Regions from separate parts of the Brachybacterium sacelli genome, predicted to be linked through region 1. Evidence: predicted binding sites of a transcription regulator. Region 1 holds the regulator's gene; the other holds the start of a gene.
What was found. The regulator HrcA, encoded in region 1, represses chaperone genes, less so after heat shock. The targets are predictions, from matches to a motif close to TTNGCACTCGNNNNNNNCGAGTGCNAA.
Positions count from the first base shown of each region.

Region 2: JOF43_RS09345 (Hsp20/alpha crystallin family protein) is a predicted target of HrcA. The motif match lies at 9,714-9,740, and genes of this name have one in related genera.

Region 1 covers NZ_JAGIOD010000002.1:1,416,081-1,426,631, forward strand. The annotation lists gene hemW (radical SAM family heme chaperone HemW) at 1-1,130, shown strand, start outside; gene JOF43_RS20830 (iron chaperone) at 1,179-1,550, shown strand; gene JOF43_RS20835 (DUF4870 domain-containing protein) at 1,631-2,440, opposite strand; gene JOF43_RS20840 (hypothetical protein) at 2,920-3,474, shown strand; gene JOF43_RS20845 (DUF3097 domain-containing protein) at 3,499-4,395, opposite strand; gene hrcA (heat-inducible transcriptional repressor HrcA) at 4,543-5,553, shown strand; gene dnaJ (molecular chaperone DnaJ) at 5,663-6,796, shown strand; gene JOF43_RS20860 (16S rRNA (uracil(1498)-N(3))-methyltransferase) at 6,813-7,601, shown strand; gene JOF43_RS20865 (ABC transporter ATP-binding protein) at 7,770-8,765, shown strand; gene JOF43_RS20870 (ABC transporter permease) at 8,762-9,589, shown strand; gene JOF43_RS20875 (ABC transporter permease) at 9,612-10,439, shown strand; gene JOF43_RS20880 (NADPH-dependent FMN reductase) at 10,457-10,551, opposite strand, start outside.
Region 2 covers NZ_JAGIOD010000001.1:2,085,261-2,095,811, reverse strand. The annotation lists gene JOF43_RS09385 (GlcG/HbpS family heme-binding protein) at 1-221, opposite strand, end outside; gene JOF43_RS09380 (SDR family oxidoreductase) at 252-1,028, opposite strand; gene JOF43_RS09375 (TetR/AcrR family transcriptional regulator) at 1,128-1,694, shown strand; gene JOF43_RS09370 (glutaminase) at 1,698-2,981, opposite strand; one part of gene JOF43_RS09365 (IS3 family transposase) at 3,396-3,687, shown strand; AL1L pseudoknot at 3,674-3,776, shown strand; one part of gene JOF43_RS09365 (IS3 family transposase) at 3,687-4,624, shown strand; one part of gene JOF43_RS09360 (IS5 family transposase) at 4,695-5,072, shown strand; one part of gene JOF43_RS09360 (IS5 family transposase) at 5,074-5,628, shown strand; gene argS (arginine--tRNA ligase) at 5,836-7,545, shown strand; gene JOF43_RS09350 (sugar phosphate isomerase/epimerase family protein) at 7,699-8,712, shown strand; gene JOF43_RS09345 (Hsp20/alpha crystallin family protein) at 9,208-9,633, opposite strand; gene JOF43_RS09340 (ribbon-helix-helix protein, CopG family) at 9,912-10,163, shown strand; gene JOF43_RS09335 (hypothetical protein) at 10,160-10,399, shown strand.

The DNA of each region.
Region 1 (10,551 bases):
ACATCCACGTCCCCTTCTGCGCCGTGCGCTGCGGGTACTGCGACTTCAACACCTACACCGCGACCGAGCTCGGCGGCGGCGGCTCACAGGCCGAGTATCCCCGCAACGCCATGGCGGAGATGGACCTGACGCTCGCGGACGACCGCGCCGCCGGGTACGACTACGACCGGGTCTCGACCGTCTTCTTCGGCGGCGGCACCCCGACCCTGCTGCCCGCCGACGACCTCGTCGCGATGCTCTCGCACCTGCGCACGCTGATCCCGCTGGCCGAGGACGCGGAGGTCACCACCGAGGCGAATCCCGACTCCGTCAGCCGCGCGTCCCTGTCCCGCCTCGCCGACGGCGGCATCACCCGCGTCTCCTTCGGCATGCAGTCCGCCGTGCGCTCGGTGCTGGCCACCCTGGACCGCACCCACGACCCCGAACGGGTCCCGCAGGCCGTGGCCTGGGCCCGCGAGGCGGGCCTCGACGTGAGCCTGGACCTGATCTACGGCACGCCGGGGGAGACCCTCGCCGACGTGGAGACCTCCGTGAAGTCGGCCCTGGCCTGCGGCGTCGACCACATGTCGGCCTACTCCCTGATCATCGAGGGCAATACCGCGATGGCCCGTCAGCTGCGTCGCGGCGAGCTCGAGGCCCCCGACCCCGACGACATGGCCGACAAGTACGAGCTGATCGAGGACCTCGCCACCGCCGACGGCCTGTCCTGGTACGAGGTCTCCAACTGGGCACGCACCCCGCAGCAGCGCTCCCGGCACAACCTCGCCTACTGGCGGGGCGGGGACTGGTGGGGGATCGGACCAGGCGCCCACCGCCACCGCGACGGCCTGCGCTCCTGGAACGTGAAGCACCCCAGCAGGTACGCGAGGACCCTGGCCGAGGGCACGCTCCCCGTCGCCGATTCCGAGCAGGTCCCCGCCGAGGATCGCCGGGTCGAGCGGATCATGCTCGAGCTGCGGATCGCCGACGGGCTCCCCGTCGAGACCGTCCCCGAGCAGACCCGCGGGATGCTCGAGGTCCACCGCGAACGCGGGCACCTCGATCCCGCGGCTCTCGCCGCCGGGCGGGCGGTGCTGACGCGCCGCGGCCGGCTGCTGGCCGACGCGGTGATCCGTGACCTCGTGCCCTGACCCCCGCGAGCGCTCGACAGCGGGTTCCGTGCTGGTCAGAATGGAGCCATGACGAAGCCCATCACGATCGACCAGTACGTCGCCGGTCTCGACGAGCCCGCCGCGACGCTGCTGGGCGAGCTGCGCGACCTCAGCCGCGAGGCCGCCCCGACGGCCACCGAGGCGATCAAATGGGGCTGCCCGGCACATCTGCACGCCCGGGGCACGATCCTGTTCGTCTACAGCGCCCACAAGCACCACGCGAACTTCACCGTCACGCCGAGCACGAAGGAGGCCTTCGAGGACGAGCTGACGGATCTCGAGACCGGCAAGGGCAGCGTCAAGCTGCCCTACGGCGATCCCCTCCCTCGCGCGCTGCTGCGGCGCCTCATCGCCCACCGGATCGAGGAGTTCGAGCAGCGGGGCGTGACCTGGATGTGAGGACCGACGGCAGCGGAGCGCCCCCGGAGATCACGCGGATCTCCGGGGGCGCTCCGTTCACGGCCTGCAGGCCGCTGAGGTCACTTCACCAGGCGCAGGTTCGCCGGATAGTTCCACCATTCGCCCTGGTAGGCCTTGACGGCGCCGATGATGGCGAAGATCGCCTGCACCAGCGTCGGCAGGAACATGAGTCCGAACAGGAAGGCCCCGATGCCGAAGGTGACGATGGTGATGACCGTGAACACCGCGCCCATCGCGAGCGAGATGATCAGCGCGGCCAGGGTGCCGTTGAGCGCCTCCGCCGCGTTGTAGCGCACGAAGCGGTGACGGCCCTTGAACAGCACGAACAGCACGATCTGAGCGATGAGCCCGCCCACGAACGGGATGATGAACTGCAGCAGCGCGGCCAGGTGCACCACGAGCGCCCAGGTCTTCGCGTCGGAGTCCTTCATCCCCTGGCCGGACAGCGAGCCCTCGTAGATGCCCTTGAAGCCGGCCGGGGGAGTGTTGAGGTCGACAGGGCCGGGGGCGGCGTACGCGTCCTGGCTGCCGCCGTAGGGGCCCTGGTGTCCGGGCTGGCCGGGATAGCCCGAGGCGCTCTGCTGGCCGGGGGCGGCGCCGTAGGGGTCCGGGCCGGCCGACGGGGATCCGTCGGTGTGGCCCCCGGCCTCGGGAGCGCTGCCGTCCTGCGGGGCGGGCGGATCGTAGGCGTAGGGGTCGTGGGGGTGCAGCGCCGGGTCAGAGGTCGGGCTGGCCTGGTCCTGCTCGGCCTCGCCCTGCTGACCGGAGACGTCCTGGGGTGCGGCGGTCCAGCCCGGGGACTGCTGCTCGGGCGCGGAGTCGCCGGGCTCGGAGCCGTACGGATCGTGCGGATGCGGAGTCTGGCTCATGGTTCCTTCTTCGAGAGGGCCGACCGGAGGGCCGGCGTCTGGCTGATGGCTCCAGCCTAGCCAGCTCGATCCCCGGCGTCGCCGTGGCGGACCGCCATGTCGGGCGGGGGATTTCCCCCAGACGCTCGGAACGCGGTGATGCGCTACGACGCCTTGACGCTGCTCTGAACAGCATCTATGGTCACCGTCTGAACAATTCCGGCGAAGATCGTGTGAACCCCCCCGCGGGCTTCGGTGAGGGGACGCAGTGATCATGGACGGACGAGCAACTCGCCGCGCGGCCCTCGTCCTGGGGGCCGCCGCTGTGCTCGGTACCAGCGGCTGCGGGTCCGACGCCCCACGATCCTCACGGATGCGCTTCGCGCGGCTCTCCGGGAACGTGGGCATCACCAGCGGCGATGCCGCGACCGCCAACCTGATCGTTGTCGCCCCGACGCGCGATCCCGTCTGGTCGGGGATCCACGAGCTGGTGGTGGTCAATGACGCGCCGGAGGGCGGCGATCGCGGGGGACGCCGCGGAGATCATCCCCGGAACGGACAAGGGTGGGCTGCGCGCCGGAACCCTAGCCGTGAGCATCCCGAGCGATGTGAACGACTTCGACCTCAGGACGGTGCGTGTCGTGGTCGACGAGGGTGGGGAGGCAGTACCCCATGACGTCGGCGACTGGCGGATGCACCGGCCGGAGTCCCGACCGACCTTCGAGAGCTCGGGTGAGTATCCAGCGAGCCTCCCCGGGGGCGGGGAGGTCGTCCTCGGTCTCCGGAGCGCCTCGGGGACCGAGGCTCAGGTGACGGGGGTCGACACGGGCACTGCGGGGTTGGCCGCGCGCGACGTCCGCGCCGACTTCGCGGAGGGCGGAGAGGGCACGGTGACCTTCACCCTCGAAGTCGATGACTCCTACGATCTCTTCGCGTTCAGTCCCACACTGACCGTGGACGAGGGAGGGGCGAGGCGCGAGGAATACCTCGATCCCGTCCTCGTGGGTTACCTCGACCTCACCGAGGAGGACGTTCAGCGGATCGCCTCGAGATGACCTCCGCTGCCTTCCCGACGGAGGTCAGGACGGGTCGACCGTCACGAAGTCGATGAGCTCCTCGATGCGCCCGGACAGCGAGGGCTCGACGTCCGCGTAGGAGCGGACGGTGGACAGGATCCGCTGCCAGCCGATGCCCACATCGGCCTTGTCCGCATGGGGCCAGCCCAGTGCCGCCAGCGAGCCGACCTTGATGTCGGTGCCCTTGGGGATGTGCGGCCAGGCCGTCAGTCCGACGCGGGCCGGCCGCACGGCCTGCCACACGTCGACGTAGGGGTGCCCCAGCACCGTGACATTGCCACGGGCGCCGGGCAGCTTCATGACCTCGGCGGCGATGCGCGACTCCTTGGACCCGGGGACCAGGTGGTCGACCAGGATGCCGAGGCGCCGCCCGGCCGACGGGGCGAAGTCCTGGACCCGTTCGACGAGGTTGTCGGCGCCTTCGAGCTGCTCGACCACGATGCCCTCGAGGCGCAGGTCGTGACCCCACACCTTCTGGACCAGCTCGGCGTCGTGGGTGCCCTCGACCCAGATCCGGGAGGCGCGGGCGGTACGCGCCCTCGCCCCCTCGACGTAGACCGAGCCGCTCGCGGAGCGCTTGCGGACCGGGGCCTGCGCACGCGGCGCCGGGCGGGTGAGCAGGACGGGCTTCCCGTCGATCATGAAGCCCGGGCCGAGCGGGAAGGTGCGGCGCTTGCCGCGCCCGTCGTCGAGCTCGACGACCAGCTCGCCGGCGATCTTCTCCACGCGGGTGATCGCGCCGGTGAAGCCGGTCGAGGCCTCCTCGACGACAAGGTCCCGCTGGGCGGGCACCTCGCGGGCCGCGGGGCGGCGGCGATGATGGGTGGGCGGACCGGCGGACAGCACGTCGCGGCCGTACCGGTCGGGGAAGCGATCGGAGGGTGCAGGCACGCGCGACACCTTACCCGCGTGGCGAACACCTCCCCGCGAGCATCGCCGGAGGCGCGTAGGATTGGCACTCGGCACGTGCGGGTGCCAGCCGTCGCGATCGCGACGCTGGTCACGCCCGTCGGCCCCCGGACGACAGGTACGCACGGAACGCAGGAGGTGAGGGACACGGACGCCCGGAAGCTGCAGATCCTCGGTGCGATCGTCGAGGACTACGTCTCCACCCGTGAGCCCGTCGGCTCCAAGTCCCTGCTCGACCGCCATGAGCTGGGGGTCTCCGCCGCCACCGTGCGCAACGACATGTCGTCGCTCGAGGAGGAGGGGCTGATCCATCAGCCGCACACCTCGGCCGGTCGCATCCCCACCGACAAGGGCTATCGCGCCTTCGTCGACCACGTGGCGACCGTCAAGCCGCTCTCGGCCCCCGAGCGCCGCGCCATCGGCACCCTGCTGGAGGACTCCGGTGACGTCGAGGAGCTCCTCGGCCGCACCGTGCGCCTGATGGCCCAGCTCACCCAGCAGGTCGCGATGGTGCAGTACCCGGCCCGACGCCAGGCCCGGATCCGCCACGTCGAGCTGGTCAAGGTCGCCGACTCCCTGCTCCTGGTGGTGTTGATCACGGAAGCCGGGCGGGTCGACCAGCGCACCGTCCCGGTGTTCGCCGCTCAGCCGGCCGAGTACTACGTCGACCTGCGCGACCAGCTCAACCGGGCCATCTCCGGGCGGGAGGTCACCGACCTCACGGCGCCGGTGAACGATCTGCTCGAGACCATCCCGCCGGCGGACCGTGCCGCGGTTCAGGAGGTGGCCGACGCCCTCGTCTCCCTGGCGGCCACGCGGGCGGAGGACCGGATCATGCTGGCCGGGACCGCCAACATCGCCCGCTCCGCCGAGGACTTCGCACGGAACGTGGAGCCCCTGCTGGACGTGCTCGAGGAGCAGCTGGTGCTGATGCGCCTGTTCACCGAGATGCACGCCTCACCAGGCTCCGTCGAGGTGCGGATCGGCTCGGAGCTGCACGACCGGGCGCTGCACCAGGCCGCGCTCGTGGGCGCCGGATACGGTGCGGGCTCGCACCTGGCGATCCTCGGCCCCAGCCGCATGGACTATGCCGCCGGCATCTCGACCGTCCAGGCCATCGCCCGCTACGTGTCCCGCTACCTCGAATGACCTCCCGGCGCGTGCCCAGCCGCGTCCACCCGCCAGCCCTCGCCACCCCGTGCCCGATGCCGCCCGCCGCGGCCCGGCCACTCCGACTCCCCGGTAAGGAACCCTCACCGTGAACGACGACTACTACGAGCTCCTCGGCGTCTCCCGCGACGCCTCCACCGAGGAGATCAAGAAGGCGTACCGGAAGCTCGCCCGGACGCTGCACCCGGACGTGAACCCCGATCCGGAGGCCGCGGAGAAGTTCAAGAAGGTCTCCCAGGCCTACGAGACCCTCGCGAACGCCGACAAGCGCCGCCAGTACGACATGGGCGGCGGCCCGGGCATGGGCGGAGGCGGTTTCGGCGGCTTCGGCGGCGGTGCCGGCTTCGACGTCAACGACATCTTCGACATGTTCGCCGGGGCGGCGGGCATGCGCGGTGGCCGGGGCCAGGGTCCGGTGCCCCGCCAGCGCCGCGGGGGCGACGTGCTGCGCCGGGTCAAGATCGACCTGCGTGACGTCGTCTTCGGCACCGAGCAGGAGGTCACCTTCCGCACGGCCGTGAGCTGCGAGCGCTGCGACGGCTCCTGCTGCGAGCCCGGCACCAGCCCCACCCGCTGCAGCGCGTGCAACGGCTCGGGCCACGTCCAGCGCGTCGCCCAGTCCCTGCTGGGACAGATGGTGACCATGGCCCCGTGCCCCACCTGCGAGGGCCACGGCGACGTCATCGAGAACCCCTGCACCAGCTGCTCCGGCCACGGCCGCACCCCCTCGGAGCGCAGCGTCACCGTGAAGATCCCCTCCGGCGTCGAGAACGGCACCCGCATCCAGCTGCGGGGGGAGGGCGAGGTCGGCGAGGCCGGCGGTCCCTCCGGTGACCTGTTCGTCGAGCTCGCCGTCACCGATCACGAGGTGTTCGAGCGCGACGGCGAGGACCTCGTGATCACCATGGCGGTGCCGATGACCTCCGCCGCGCTCGGTGCGACGATCCCGCTGGAGACCTTCGACGGCACCCAGGAGATCGACGTGAAGCCCGGTTCACAGCCCGGGGACGAGGTCAGCCTGAAGGGTCTCGGCGTGACCCCGCTGCGGCGTGAGCGCCGCGGTGACATCCGTGTGGTCCTCGATGTCGACGTGCCCACCTCGCTCAGCGAGGAGGAGCGCGACCTGCTCCAGCAGCTCGCGGCGCTGCGCGGCGACGAGACCACCCGGCGCAAGGGCCACGGACCCTTCTCCAAGCTCCGCGACCGCCTGCGCGACCTCTGAGCGCAGCAGCCCTGAGATGCCCACCACCCCGCCCGGGTTCCTGGTCCTCGACGACGCCCTCGCCGGCGCGCGCGAGGGCGAGAGCCTGACCCTGGCCGGGGAGGAGGGCAGGCACGCCGCGAAGGTCGCCCGCCTCGGGGTGGGCGAGCAGATCCTGCTCACCGATGCCCCCGGGCGCCAGGTGCTCGCGGAGGTCACCGCCGCCCGCAAGGAGGCTCTGGACCTGCGCCTGCTGTCGGTCCCGACTCCCGCCGTCCAGCGACTGCCGCGCCTCACGCTGGTGCAGGCCCTGGCGACCGGTGGGCGCGACGAGCAGGCCGCCGAATCCGCCACCGAGCTCGGCGTCGACCGGGTGGTGCCCTGGATCGCGCGCCGTTCCGTCTCGGTGTGGCGAGGGGACAAGCTGGTCAAGGGCCGCGCCCGATGGGCAGCGACCGTGCGGGCCGCGGTCAAGCAGTGCCGGCGCCCCGGGATCCCCACGGTCGACGAGCCCGTCACCACCGCGCAGCTCGCCGAGCTCCTGGGCGGGATGAGCGCCGAGCAGACGATCGTGCTGGTCCTGCACGAACAGGAGTCGGTGGGTCTGATGAGCCTCGCCGAGCAACTGCGTGGGGCGAGCCCCCAGGGGGTCGAACAGATCGTCGTGATCGTCGGCCCCGAGGGCGGCATCGATCCGGGCGAGCTCGAGGCCCTCCGCGCAGCCGGGGCCCGCTCCGTGCTGCTGGGTCCCGAGGTGCTGCGTTCCTCGACGGCGGGCCCCGCGGCGCTCGCGGTGCTCAGCAGCCTGGTGGGTCGCTGGGGCTGAGCGGCGCGCGGCACGGCGCGTAGCTCTCTGCACTGCGGCTCTCCGCTGCCAGTGGATTCCTGAAACCCTGCAACAGGGCGCTCGCGGTCTCCTAGGATCAGTCGTCATGAGCCCAGACGCCCGCCACTGCCTGCGCGCCGCGTCGAGCAGGACGGGCGGCGACCGCCGATGATCCTCGCCGAGAACCTGGTCAAGGAGTTCACCCGGCCGAAGCGCGTCGAGGGCCGCTTCTCCGCGCTGCGGTCCTTCTTCAGCACCGACACCGTCACCACCTGCGCCGTGGACGACATCTCCCTGCGCATCGACGACGGCGAGATCGTGGGCTATCTCGGTCCGAACGGGGCGGGGAAGTCGACCACCATCAAGATGCTCACCGGCATCCTCGTGCCCACCGCCGGGCACATCGAGGTCGAGGGCATCGTGCCGTGGAAGGACCGTCGGGCCAACGCCCGCAGCATCGGCGCCGTCTTCGGCCAGCGCACCCAGCTGTGGACCGACCTGCCCCTGCGGGAGTCCTTCGAGCTGATCGCCAAGCTGTACGGGCTGGATCCCGTCGACTACCGGCGCTCCCTGGAGACCTTCGTGGACCTGTTGGAGATGGGGCCGTTCCTGGACACCGCCGTGCGCTCCCTGTCGCTGGGACAGCGGATGCGCGGGGACATCGTCGCCGCGATGCTGTACCGCCCACCGGTGCTCTATCTCGACGAGCCGACCGTCGGCCTCGACGTCGTGGCCAAGGCGCGCATCCGCGACTTCATCGCCGAGCAGAACCGCACCGAGGGTACGACGGTGCTGCTGACCACGCACGACATCGCCGACGTCGAGCAGCTCGCCCACCGCGTGGTGATCATCGACGAGGGGCGGATCCTGTACGACGGGGGTCTCGACAGCCTCCGCGCCCGCTATGCGCCCTTCCGCGAGATCGTCATCAGCGCACCGGCGGTCCCCGAGGACATCGACATCGCGGGGCTGGCCCTGACCCGACTGGTCCCGGCGGGCGACGAACTGCGCGCCACCTTCCGCTTCGACCCGGCGGAGCTCCCGGCCCCGGCGGCGATCGGGCGCCTCACCGGCGCCCTGGAGATCACCGACCTCGCCTCCCGGGAGCCGAATGTGGAGGACGTGATCCGGCGCATCTACACCGACCGGGGCGTGAAGGCATGAGCGTCGCCGTGCAGCGGCCGCAGGGCCGGCTGCTGGTCGACGGGATCTCCGCCTCGATCTCCCACGCCGCCCGCGCCCAGTTCGCCTTCCGCGCCTCCACCTGGACCGGGATCGTCGGCTGCGTGCTCCAGGTGATCCTGGTGCACCTGGTGTGGAGCGCCGTCTACGGCTCGCGCACCGACGTCGCGGGCGTCGCGCAGGTCGATGCGATCACCTACGCGGTGCTCGGGGTGCTGACCACCACCCTGTTCCAGCCGTTCATCTTCGACTCGATGCTGGGGCGGCTGCGCACGGGGGCCATCGCCTTCGACGTGATGCGACCGATCTCCGCCGTCCCGCTGGCCTTGGCCCGGCAGGTGGGCGGCACCGTCGGCCAGCTGCCGGCCGCTGCCACCGCGCTCGTGGTCGGTCTCGCGCTGGGCGCGATCGCCCTGCCGGGAACGTGGCTGTCGGGCCTGGCCTGCCTCCTCTCCCTGGCACTGGGCTTCGCCATCGCGCTGCTGGTGAACTTCACCGTCGGCTTGGTGGGGTTCTGGACCCTCGAGGTGGGCGGCGCGTTCCTCATCTACCGGATGCTCGCCCAGTTCTCCTCCGGGGCGCTGATCCCGCTGTGGTTCATGCCCGACTGGCTCACCGGCGTGCTCACCCTGCTGCCCTTCTCCGCGCAGGTCTTCGTGCCGCTGTCGATCTACGTGGACCGCGCTCCGGGATGGCACACCGTCCAGGCGATCGGACTGCAGGCACTGTGGATCCTCGTGCTCATCGCCCTCGCCGCCCTGGTGTGGCGGCGGGCCGTGCGACGCCTGGTGATCTTCGGTGGCTGAGGCGAGCGCCGGGACCCGGCCGATGCGACGAGGCACCCTCGCCCGCCCGGTGCCGCCCTGGCGCACCTACGCCATCCTGCTCGGGGCGACCTGGCGCAGCATGCGGGTGCACCGCGTGAACCTGGTGCTGACGTTCCTGGGCAGCGCCGCGCTCCAGGGGACCCAGCTGGCCTTCATCGGGGTGCTGCTGGGCGCCTTCGGCACCATCGCGGGCTGGGACGTGTTCGAGGTGGCGTTCCTGTACGGGCTGCGGCTGACCGCGCACGGGGTGTGCACGATCAACTTCGGCCAGCATCGCGCCAGTGCGCAGGTCGTGCGCGACGGGGACTGGGACCGCTACCTGCTGCGCCCGGCCTCGCCGCTGATGCAGCTGCTGACCCGCTTCTTCAACCCGGGCACCCTCGGCGACCTCGTGCTCGGGCTGGCGATCCTCGGCGTGGCCGCCTCCCAGGTCGGCGTCGACTGGACGGCCGGCGCGGTGGCATACCTGGCGCTCGCGGCGATCGGGGGAGGGCTGGTCGAGGCGGGATTGCAGATCGGCATCTCCGGACTGGACTTCCGGATGGGGCCGACGACGCGGGTCAAGGACACCATCGACCGGGTGCTGACGGACTTCGGGGCCTACCCCATGACGATCTTCGGCACCGCCGGAACCTACCTGCTGACGTTCCCGCTCCCACTGGCGTTCATGGCCTACCTGCCCGCCGCGATCGTGCTGGGCCACGAGGGGGAGCTCGTGGTGCCCACCTGGTTCGCACTGATCTCGCCTCTGGCCGGACCACTAATCCTCGTCGCCGGTGTGATGGTCTTCCGGTACCTCTCGAGGTTCTACGCGAGCCCCGGGCACTGAGGTGGCTCGCGAACGCGTCAGCTGACGGGGGAGAGGACCTTCTGCTCGACCGCGGCGAGGGCGGCCTCGAGCGCGGCGGCCTTCTCCTCGGTGACGAACAGCTCGCCCTCGA
Region 2 (10,551 bases), on a different contig from region 1:
AACGCTTCGCTTGGTGCTTCGAACATGACGGAGGTACGTGACTTCGCCAGCGCCAGATCATTAGAGGCCAGCCAGGCGCCATCCATGCGCTCGAAGGCGACAAGGTTCGCCCCGGCGTCGAGGACGGCGAAGACGGCGTTCAGGCCGAGATCATGGGCCTTCTCCTGGCCGGCGTCGATGATGCGGCTGGCCGTTTCAAGAGTGATTGTGGGGTGTGACATGTGGTTCTGTCCTTTCCTTCTCTCTTGGTGTCAGGCCTTCTGGGTCCACTCGGTTTCCTGCCACTGCTTGGCAGCGTCGATGGTCTCCAGTGGCCGCATGGTCCGGTAGTCGGGATTGTCGGCGGTGATGGTCTCCACCATCGCGTCGACCATCTCCTGGGGGTCGGCCTGGTCGGCCAGCGATGGACCGAAGTCAGGCATCGGGACATGCGCGGTCTCGCCGTCGTACCACTGCACGTAGCTCTCGGCGCCGGTGTCGTTGAACCCGGTCCCGAACACTCCGGGGTTGATGGTGGCGACCTTGATGCCGAACTGCTCCAGCTCGGCCTTCATCGACCCGGCGACCGCTTCGATCGCGTGCTTGGTCGCGCAGTAGGCGCCTAGGAACGGGACGACGAGGATCCCGCCCATCGAGGAGGTCCAGATGATGCGTCCGCTCTTGCGAGCGATCATCTTCGGTGCGATGGCCTGGACCAGTTCGAGGTGCCCGAACAGGTTGATGTCGAACGACTCCCGCACTCTCTGCAGCGGGATATCGACCACGGACCCGCCCTCCATGACTCCGGCGTTGAGGACCAGAACGTCCACGTCGAAGGAGCCGGCGTGAGCGATGTCGATGGGGTCGAGCAGGTTGAGCTTGATGACGTTGAGTTCGACGCCGGCTGCGTCGGCATCCGCTCGAAGGCTGCGGACCTGGGGCCACGTCTCGGCAGCGGCAATCACATCGTGGCCCTGACGGGCAAGCTCGAGCGCTGCTCCTTGCCCGAATCCACTGCTGGCACCGGTGATCAAGATCTTCTGGGACATGGGCACTCCTTGGGTAACTATCTGGATGCTTACGACAGGGAGCCTGCCACGCCAGGACAGACAGGTCAATAACCAGGTGGTTACCTATAGGCTGAGGGGATGCCACCCGATGCCACGGAGACCAAACGTCGGATCCTCGACGCGGCGCGGGCCGAGTTCGCGCAGTTCGGCCTTGCTGGCGCGCGCGTGGACAGAATCGCTGAGACTGGGCGGGTCAACAAGCGCTCCATCTACGTTCACTTCGGACCCAAGGGCCAGCTGTTCGATCTTGTGGTGTCGGCCGCGCTGGCCGAGATGGCAGACGAGGTGCCATTCACTGCTGAGGACCTCCCTTCGTACGCCGCGGCGCTGTTCGACTACCTGACAGAGCGACCAGAGATCCTGCGCTTAACATCCTGGGCTGGACTTGAGCGGGAGGATGCATCGCCGGGCGAGGTCCAGGCGTACGAGCCCAAGGTGCGAGAGCTGTCAGAGCATTTCGATGGTGCGGCGGTCGATGTGCTCGCCTTGCTGCTTGGCCAGATCACGGCGTGGCAGTTCGCATCGTCTGGGCTTCGCGCGCACGCATCAGAGGGGCCCTGGTCTGATGACCGCCTCCAGCGGCACCGCGCCCTGCTGATCGTTTCCGTCGAGGCGCTCGTCAGCGCCGCGAGGGCCCGTGCTTGAGGGTCACCGTTCCGGACCTTCGGTTGCTTGTTCCAGTCGATGAGGGCTCCACCGTTCGACGGGGCGTCCTTGACTGTCTTGGAAGTCGGTGACGGTCTCGTCTGGATCAATGAGGATGATCTGGTGTCCCTCTTCGACGAGCTTCGTTGCCATGTCGGACGACGTGCGCCGGGCGACGGCATGCACTTCGTCGACTCGGCTCATGTCGAAGATGATGAGGTCGGTCTGCGGAGGATGCTCGATAATCTCGTGCACGAGGGATTCGATGGAGCTGAGCACCAGGTCACCTTGGAGGACATAGATCGTCGCTGGTTGTCCTTCGACGATGACGGTCCGTGTCTCGCGCAGTGAGGAGCGCGCTGGTCTTCCCGTGTCCATGAGATGCAGACCGAGGTCTTCTGAGAGCCGTTTCATCATCTCGATCCCACGGGCACTGTTGCCGTGTGGGTCGAGCCGGGGAGAGAAGACTGCTACCCCGATCTGCCCGGGCAGGACGCCGATGATGCCTCCGGCGACTCCGCTCTTGGCGGGGATGCCAACTGTGGAGAGCCAGTCTCCCGCCGCGTCGTACATGCCGCAGGACGCCATGACGCTGAGCACCTGTCTGGTCGTCTGTCGACGCAACACCTGCTCGCCCGTTTCAGGTTGCACGCCGGCGTTGGCAAGGGTTGCCGCCATTAGGGCAAGGTCACGCACGGTGACAGAGGCCGCGCATTGGCGGATGTACCCCTCGACCGCAGGCCCAGGCTCCTGCGCGAGCGCCCCGGCCGCGCGCAAGAGATGAGCGAGCCCGAGATTGCGATCGCCCGCACCAAGCTCCGATGCAGCGACTGCCTCCTCGATGTCGATCTGTCGACCCGTCAGCTGCGAGAACAACTTGAGCATCCGCTCGACCGACGACTCCTCGTCGCTCTTTAGCAGCGCGTGGGTCGCAATGGCACCGGCGTTGATCATCGGGTTGCGCGGTTTGCCGGTCTCTGGATCAAGGGAGAGCTCGTTGAAGGCCTCACCGCTGGGTTCGACACCGACGTTGTCGAGCACCGCGCCCAGGCCGTGGTCCTCGATCGCCAGGGCATACGCGAACGGCTTGGACATCGATTGGATACTGAAACGATGGTCGACGTCGCCGCTGGAATAGACCGTACCGTTGACCGTGCACAGGGCGATGGCCACGCGATCCGGGTCGGCGGCCGCGAGTTCGGGGATGTAACCGGCAACATCACCGGCGCTGATGTGAGCGGTCTCCTCGATGACCGTGTCGAGATAACCGAGAATAGGTGATCTCATCGCGTGCTCCTTTGCGTCAGTCTTGTCGCTTCAAGGGATCTTATGTCGGGGACGGCGAGGAGGCCCCCCGGCCTGCGCGGCGGCACGCCGTGCATGGCGGACATCAGGCGTGCTGCGCCCGACGGAGTCACGGGGGCAGCCCCGTCCGCGATCCGTGCGGCAGTCCCTGACGAACACGTAGAAGCCTCTCGTCGCCACCAAGGACTGCCCCGAGGGCGCCACCTCGAGCCAGATGCGTTGCCACAGCTTGAGACTCCCGCACAAACAGCTCTCCAAGCTTGTGGTTCCGAAAGGCTCTCTGCATACGAAGATGTGCTGCGCTCGCTCCGCGCGACTTCACTACGCGTCCACCACGAACTAGGGCGTGAAGCGCCCTGGGTTCCGTTCCGATCCTGATACGAGGAGGATTGGAACATGCCGAGCAAGTACCCACAGTCGTTCCGCGACCGTGCCATGCGCATGGTCGTGGACCGTATGGAGGCCGATGAAGGCCTTACGCAGTATCAGGCGATCAAGGAGATCGCGCCGAAGCTGAACATCTCGACGGAGTCGCTGCGGCGCTGGATCGAGCAGTCTCAGATCGACGCAGGGGCCAAAACTGGGCTCTCGAGCGAGGCCCAGGCCGAGATTCGCCGGCTCAAGCGTGAGAACGCGGAGCTGCGCAGGGCGAACGAGATCCTGAAGTCAGCGTCAGCGTTTTTCGCCGCGGAGCTCGACCGCCCCTCGACGAGATGATCGCCTACATCGATATGTATCGCGATCAGTTCGGGGTCGAGCTCATCTGCCGCACCCTCGCGGCGACCGAGGGTGGATTCATCACTTCACGCGGCTACCGCGCCGCGAAGACTCGACCGGCAAGCGACCGTGACCTGCGCGATCGCGTGCTTATCGAAGAGATCAGGCGCATCCATGCCGAGAACTACGGGGTCTATGGGGCGCGGAAGATCTGGCACGCGATGCGGCGTGAGGGCTGGGACATCGGTCGTGATCAGTGCGCTCGGCTGATGCGCAAAGCCGGGTTGCACGGTGTGATCCGCGGGCGGACGCCCCGCACCACGCAGCCCTCGCCGCTGCCCGATGGACGGCCGGATCTCGTGGAGAGGAACTTCGAGGCTCCCGCACCGAACCGGCTCTGGGTCGCAGACATCACCTACGTCCGCACGACCAGCGGATTCTGCTACACGGCTTTCGTGATCGATGCGTTCTCCCGCCGGATCGCGGGCTGGGCAACAAGGGCGACGATGCGGACAGAGGACCTCCCGCTCGAGGCCCTCGAACACGCTTTGATCGCAGCAAAAGACCAGGCCATCGGGGGTTTGATCCACCACAGCGACCGTGGCAGTCAGTACGTCAGCGTTCGATACACCGAGCACCTGGCCGAAGCGGGCATCGCTGCCTCTGTCGGCTCCCGCGGCGACAGCTATGACAATGCCCTGGCAGAGACGGTCAACGGGCTCTACAAAGCCGAGCTCATCCACGCCCGGCCCGCTTGGCCGTCGGTCACCGAGGTCGAATTCGCGACGATGAACTGGGTCCACTGGTGGAACCACCAGCGGCTCCACCAGGCCCTGGACTACTCGACTCCGATCGAGGTCGAGAAGGCCTACGCTCAGACCCGGGAGCCCTCAACGGCCCCCACATAGAAGCCGGAACGGAACCCAGGGCGCTTCAGCGTGTCTCCCATATGTGGAGTGGGGTGCGCGAGATGCTGGTGTGGTGAGGTCGACGGGTTCGCGGTATCGGGTGTTCACGGACGAGCAGTGGGGACGAATCGAGCCGTTGCTGCCCTCGAACGCGGGCAGGCGAGGTCATCCGTTCGGTGATGACCGGCGGATCGTGGAGGGCATCGCGTATCGGTTCCGGACTGGGATTCCGTGGCGGGATCTGCCTCGCGATCAATTCGGGCCGTGGCAGACGGTGTGGAAGCGACATCGCCGGTATGCCGGTGACGGCACCTGGGATCGCGTGCTGACCCAGATGCTCGCCGAGGCCGACGCTGCCGGGAAGATCGACTGGGCAGTGTCGATTGACGCGACGATCGCGCGTGCGCATCAGCACGCGACGAACACGACCCGCCCCGAGCAGGACACAGGGGGCCGCGTCGAATCACAAGAACCTCCCACTCGATGAGGTCGAACCGCCCGGCCATGGCATCGGCCGCTCTCGCGGCGGGTTGACGACGAAGATCCATCAGGCCGTCGATGGGCATGGCAGGCCCCTGGCGATGGTCCTCACCGGAGGGCAGCGCAACGACGGCGCAATGCTCGCCGACGTGCTCGGCGAGATCCACGTTCCCCGGGTCGGCCCGGGCCGGACACGGACTCGACCGGACGCCGTGATCGCTGACCGTGCATACGCGACCGGTGTGATCCGCAGGCAGCTGCGCCGCCGCGGCATCAAAGCAGTCATCCCCGACAAGCGAGACCAGATCGCCGCACGCAAGCGGCGTGGTAGCCAGGGAGGACGCCCGCCCGCACTCGATACCGACGCCTACCGTGGCCGCAACGTGATCGAGAGGTTCTTCGCCCTGGCCAAGCAATGGCGCGGCATCGCCACCCGCTACGACAAACTCGCCATCACCTACCGCGCCGGCATCACCCTCTGCGCCATCCTCACCTGGACCCGCCTACTAAAAGGCACGCCCTAGCCCATGTTCGTCATCCAGGCACCGGTCACATCGCGCGTGGCGGCAGGCTCGTTGCTCACGGTGGCGATCCCGGGGGCGGTCCGTGCGGGAGACGGGATCTGCTCATCGGTCCTGGTGATCCGTTCTTCGTCAGGGCACAAGGCCCGGATCTCACACTTGGCCGACCAGGCTCGCACCCTGGCCGCAAGAAGACTAGAATCGACGGCTATGAACCAGGACGCTCTCGGAAACTCGGTAATCAATATCCTGACGGAAATTGCTGAGCGACGATGCGACGGCGAGCGTTTCGACATTCGAGCGACTGAGGTCACCATTGAACGACCCCGCGACCGCGCCCACGGTGATTGGTCGACTAATGCCGCGATGAAGTTCGCCAAGAGGCTGGACTTGAATCCTGGTGAACTCGCGCAGGAGATCGCCGACGGTCTATCCCAAGTCAACGGCGTCGCATCGGCGGGAATCGCAGGGCCCGGTTTCGTCAACGTGCGCCTCAATGCTGCTGCGGCGGGGCAATTGGCGAAGACGATCGTGGACTTGGGATGCGAGTACGGGAATGGTGACGCATTTGAAGGCCAAAGGATCAATCTCGAGTTCGTTTCGGCGAACCCGACGGGACCGATCCATCTTGGCGGAACAAGATGGGCCGCCGTTGGTGATTCTCTCGCGCGACTCCTTTCTGCGCAAAAGGGCGATGTCACCCGTGAGTACTATTTCAATGACTATGGGACGCAGATTGATCGATTTGCTCGAAGTTTGGTCGCCGCCTATAAGGGTGAGCCAACCCCGGAGGATGGCTACGGCGGCTCGTACATCGACGACATCGCGCAGCGCGTCGTTCGCGTACACGAGCCAGGGTGCCTCGAAGACTTGACGCCCGAAGCACTACAGGAGACGTTCCGCGCGACTGGAGTCGACTTCATGTTCAGCGATATCAAGAACAGCCTGCGCAACTTCGGTGTCGACTTCGACGTATTTTTTCACGAGAACCAGCTGCATGAGTCGGGTGCTGTCGCGCGTGCCGTTGAAAGACTGCGCGACCTGGGGCAGATCTTCGAAAAGGATGGCGCCGTATGGTTGCGCACTACCGAGTTTGGCGACGACAAGGATCGTGTTGTCATAAAGTCTGACGGCCAGCCCGCATACATCTCGGGTGACATTGCGTATTATCTAAATAAGCGTGAGCGCGGATTTGACCGTTGTCTCGTCATGCTCGGGGCCGATCACCACGGTTATGTGCAGCGACTCATGGCGATGTGCTCAGCCTTTGGAGATGAGCCAGGAACGAATCTCCAAGTGCTCATCGGCCAGATGGTGAATCTGGTGCGCGACGGCCACCCCGTACGCATGTCAAAGCGGGCCGGAACCGTCGTCACGCTCGAGGACCTCGTCGAGGTGGTCGGCGTTGACGCAGCGAGATATGCCCTCGTGCGCAGCTCCGCTGATACGAATCTTGATATCGATCTGGGCATCCTCGAGAAGCGCTCGAACGATAATCCAGTCTTCTATGTTCAGTACGCTCACGCGCGCACGAGCAATGTTGCGCGAAAAGCGGCCGAAGGGGGCGTCACGCTCGCGGGATTCCGGCCCGAGCTGCTCGAGCACGAGACCGAGGCCGCCTTGCTCGGTGCCCTCCAAGAGTTTCCCCGCGTTGTTAGGTTCGCCGCGGAATCTCGCGAACCGTACCGCGTCGCCCACTACCTTGAAGAGCTTGCGGGGTTGTACCACCGCTGGTACGGAAATTGTCGTGTGATGCCGAAGGGCAACGCACCGATCGAACCCGTGCACCGCACTCGGCTCTGGCTGAATGAGGGACTGATGCACGATCAGGTGTCACATGATCTGTGGCGTCGTCGGGCAGGGCTGGGGTCCGATCCGCTCGGATGGGCCCCGGGTTCCACCTGGACCGGTGGATTCTGAGCGGACAGCGGCATCGCGGTGTGTGACGCCCTTGGAAGCCTTGGTCGGCCTCGATCACGATGCTCTGCTTGCAGCGTTCTCTCTGTACCTGGTACTGCAAACTTTGGGTCAGCATTCCGACTGACCCTCCTATGAACTGAGGAGTAGAAAGCCATGGCACGACCGATTACACTGTTCACCGGCCAGTGGGCCGATATGCCGTTCGAGGAACTCGCCCAGCGGGCTGGCGAGTGGGGCTATGACGGCCTTGAGATCGCCTGCTGGGGCGACCACCTCGACCCTAACCGCGCGGCCACTGACGATGACTATGTGGCTCAGAAAAAAGAAGTCCTTGAAAAGCACGGTTTGCAGGTATTCGCGATCTCGAACCACCTCAAGGGCCAGGCCGTTTGTGATGACCCGATCGATCAGCGTCACCGCGACATGCTCCCGGACTCGGTGTGGGGCGACGGTGACCCTGAAGGAGTGCGCCAGCGCGCCGCGGAAGAGTTGAAGAACACTGCTCGCGCTGCCAAACGCTTAGGCGTTAAGACCGTCACTGGCTTCACCGGATCGGCGATCTGGAAGTACGTCGCGATGTTCCCCCCGGTCAGCGATGAGTTGATCGAGGCCGGATACCAGGACTTCGCCGACCGCTGGAATCCGATCATGGACGTCTTCGATGAAGAGGGCGTTCGGTTCGCTCTCGAGGTCCACCCCAGCGAAATCGCATACGACTACTGGACCACGAAGAAGACTCTCGAGGTGATCGACCGCGACTCCTTCGGCTTGAACTGGGACCCCTCTCATATGGTTTGGCAGCAGCTCGACCCGGTGGGGTTCTTGCTGGACTTCTCCAACAAGATCTTCCACGTGCATTGCAAGGACACCAAAGTGCGCGTGGGTAACGGCCGTAACGGGCGGCTGTCTTCCCACCTGCCGTGGGCTGACCCGCGGCGCGGGTGGGACTTTATCTCCACCGGTCACGGGGACGTGCCTTGGGAGAACGCGTTCCGCGCGCTCAACCACATCGGATACGACGGCCCGCTGTCGGTGGAGTGGGAAGACGCCGGTATGGACCGCCTCGTGGGCGCGCCCGAAGCGCTGGAATTCGTACGTAAGATGAGTAAGTACGAGCCTTCCGAGGCAGCCTTCGACGCGGCGTTCTCCACCCATAGGGGTCAGTGACGTCAGCGCCAGCCCCGTTCGAAGTGAGATGCCTCCACTCGTCATCGCGTGGGCGAAGCATGAGACTGCGAGCTTCGCGGTTTCTGCTCTTGTGTGCCAGGAGGTCAACATGGCTCATCGCATTTGAGCGTGTAGCAGGGGTCTGAAGCCTCCTGATTGGGACTGTCGCACGATCAGGTCAAGATGTCACCTATTCGCGCGGCAGTCCCAAGGCACCCGGTGCGTCCGGTGAGACGCAAGCAATGAAGAGGGATTCGTTCCAGGATCCGCGGCACGGGGCCCCAGGTGGCCGCCTGGGAATGCGGTGCGCACTGCTGAACCTCTCGTCATGCGCGGGAGCGTGAGTGGCAGGGGTTGAAGGTTCGTCTCGATGGTCCACCCCCGCGGATCCGAAGACGTAGACGGCGGCACCTACGGCCGTGCATTGATACTCCCGCCGGTAGGCCCCCGGCTTCACGGGGGAGCCGGGGGCCTTCGGTGAGGGTGATCGAGTGATCAGGTTGCTGAGGACTCGATCTGCTGGGGAGTGTTCTGCGTGGTGATCTCGATCTTGCGGGGCTTGGCCTTCTCGCTGATCGGGATCGTCACGCTGAGCACACCGTTGTTGTAGCTCGCGGAGATGTGCTCGGTGTCCAGTCCCTGTCCGAGGCTGAGCTGGCGCAGGAAGGTTCCTCCCGTGCGCTCGCGAGTGATCCACTGCGCCTGTTCATCGGTCGCGAGGGTCCGCTCGGCGCGAATGGTCAGCAGCTGGCCGTCGACGTCGACGGATCCTGGATCGATGCCCGGCAGGTCAGCGGAGAGAACATAGTGATCGCCAGCGCGATACAGGTCCATCGGCATCTGCCGAGGGCCCCGTCGCCCGGTGTCGAGGAAGTTGCTCGCGAGACGCTCCATCTCACGGAACGGGTCGTAGATAGCCATGGTGTCTCCTTCCTGTCGCGGCCACCTCCTGGATCGGTGGCCTCCCAACCTTGAGTCCCTTCGACTCAACTACGAGCAGATTAGTACTCTCACTAGGAGAGTGCCAGCCTTGGATTGGTTCCTCCTGGGCGCCGCAACTGCCCTGCGGCAGGGCTGAACATCCCCTTGGTGCTCCTCGCTACGGAGGTCGACGAACAGGGCTATAGGCGCCCCGCTACACCCAGGTCGGAGGGTGTTGAGCTCGCCATGTCGCCGGTATACGTATTACGATATTGAGCATGAGGAAGATGCAAGGTAGTGAGGTCCCCGAGGAGCAGGTCGACGCCTGGGTTGCTGAGGCCGAGGCCGGCTACGACGTGGAGCAGCTGCGCAAGCGCGGGCGGCCTACTCGTGGTGAGCAAGCGGCGCAGGTGGTGCCGGTGCGATTCACCGACGAAGAGATTTCCTCGCTGATGCAGCGCGCTGATCGTGAGCACCTGAATCGCTCCGAGGCGATCCGTCGAGCCGTTCGTGAGTGGACGACCGCGTGAGGGTTCGACCCTCAGCACTCACGCACGACATCGCCCGCGAGGAGTCCATTCATGCGGCCAGCACTGCGGTGTACGTAGCGCCACTGGATGAGGAGAACCCGCAACGCGAGCTGCGCCTGGGCTTCGACACCCACGCCCGTCTTCTCGAGCTGGTGGTGTTGATCTGGGATGACGGCACCGAGGAGATCATCCACTCGATGCGCGCCCGCAAGCAGTACCTCACGCTCATCTCGTAATGCGAGTCCGCCGCGGTGCCGGCAGCCCCGGAGTGGGCGCACGGGCGGAGCCGCCTTGGGGGAGCCGTCCATCTAGTGCGCATAATCAAAATTATGCGCACTAGCGCGGGATGTCGCCACGGTTGAGCACCGACTGCGACCTACCGTGGTGG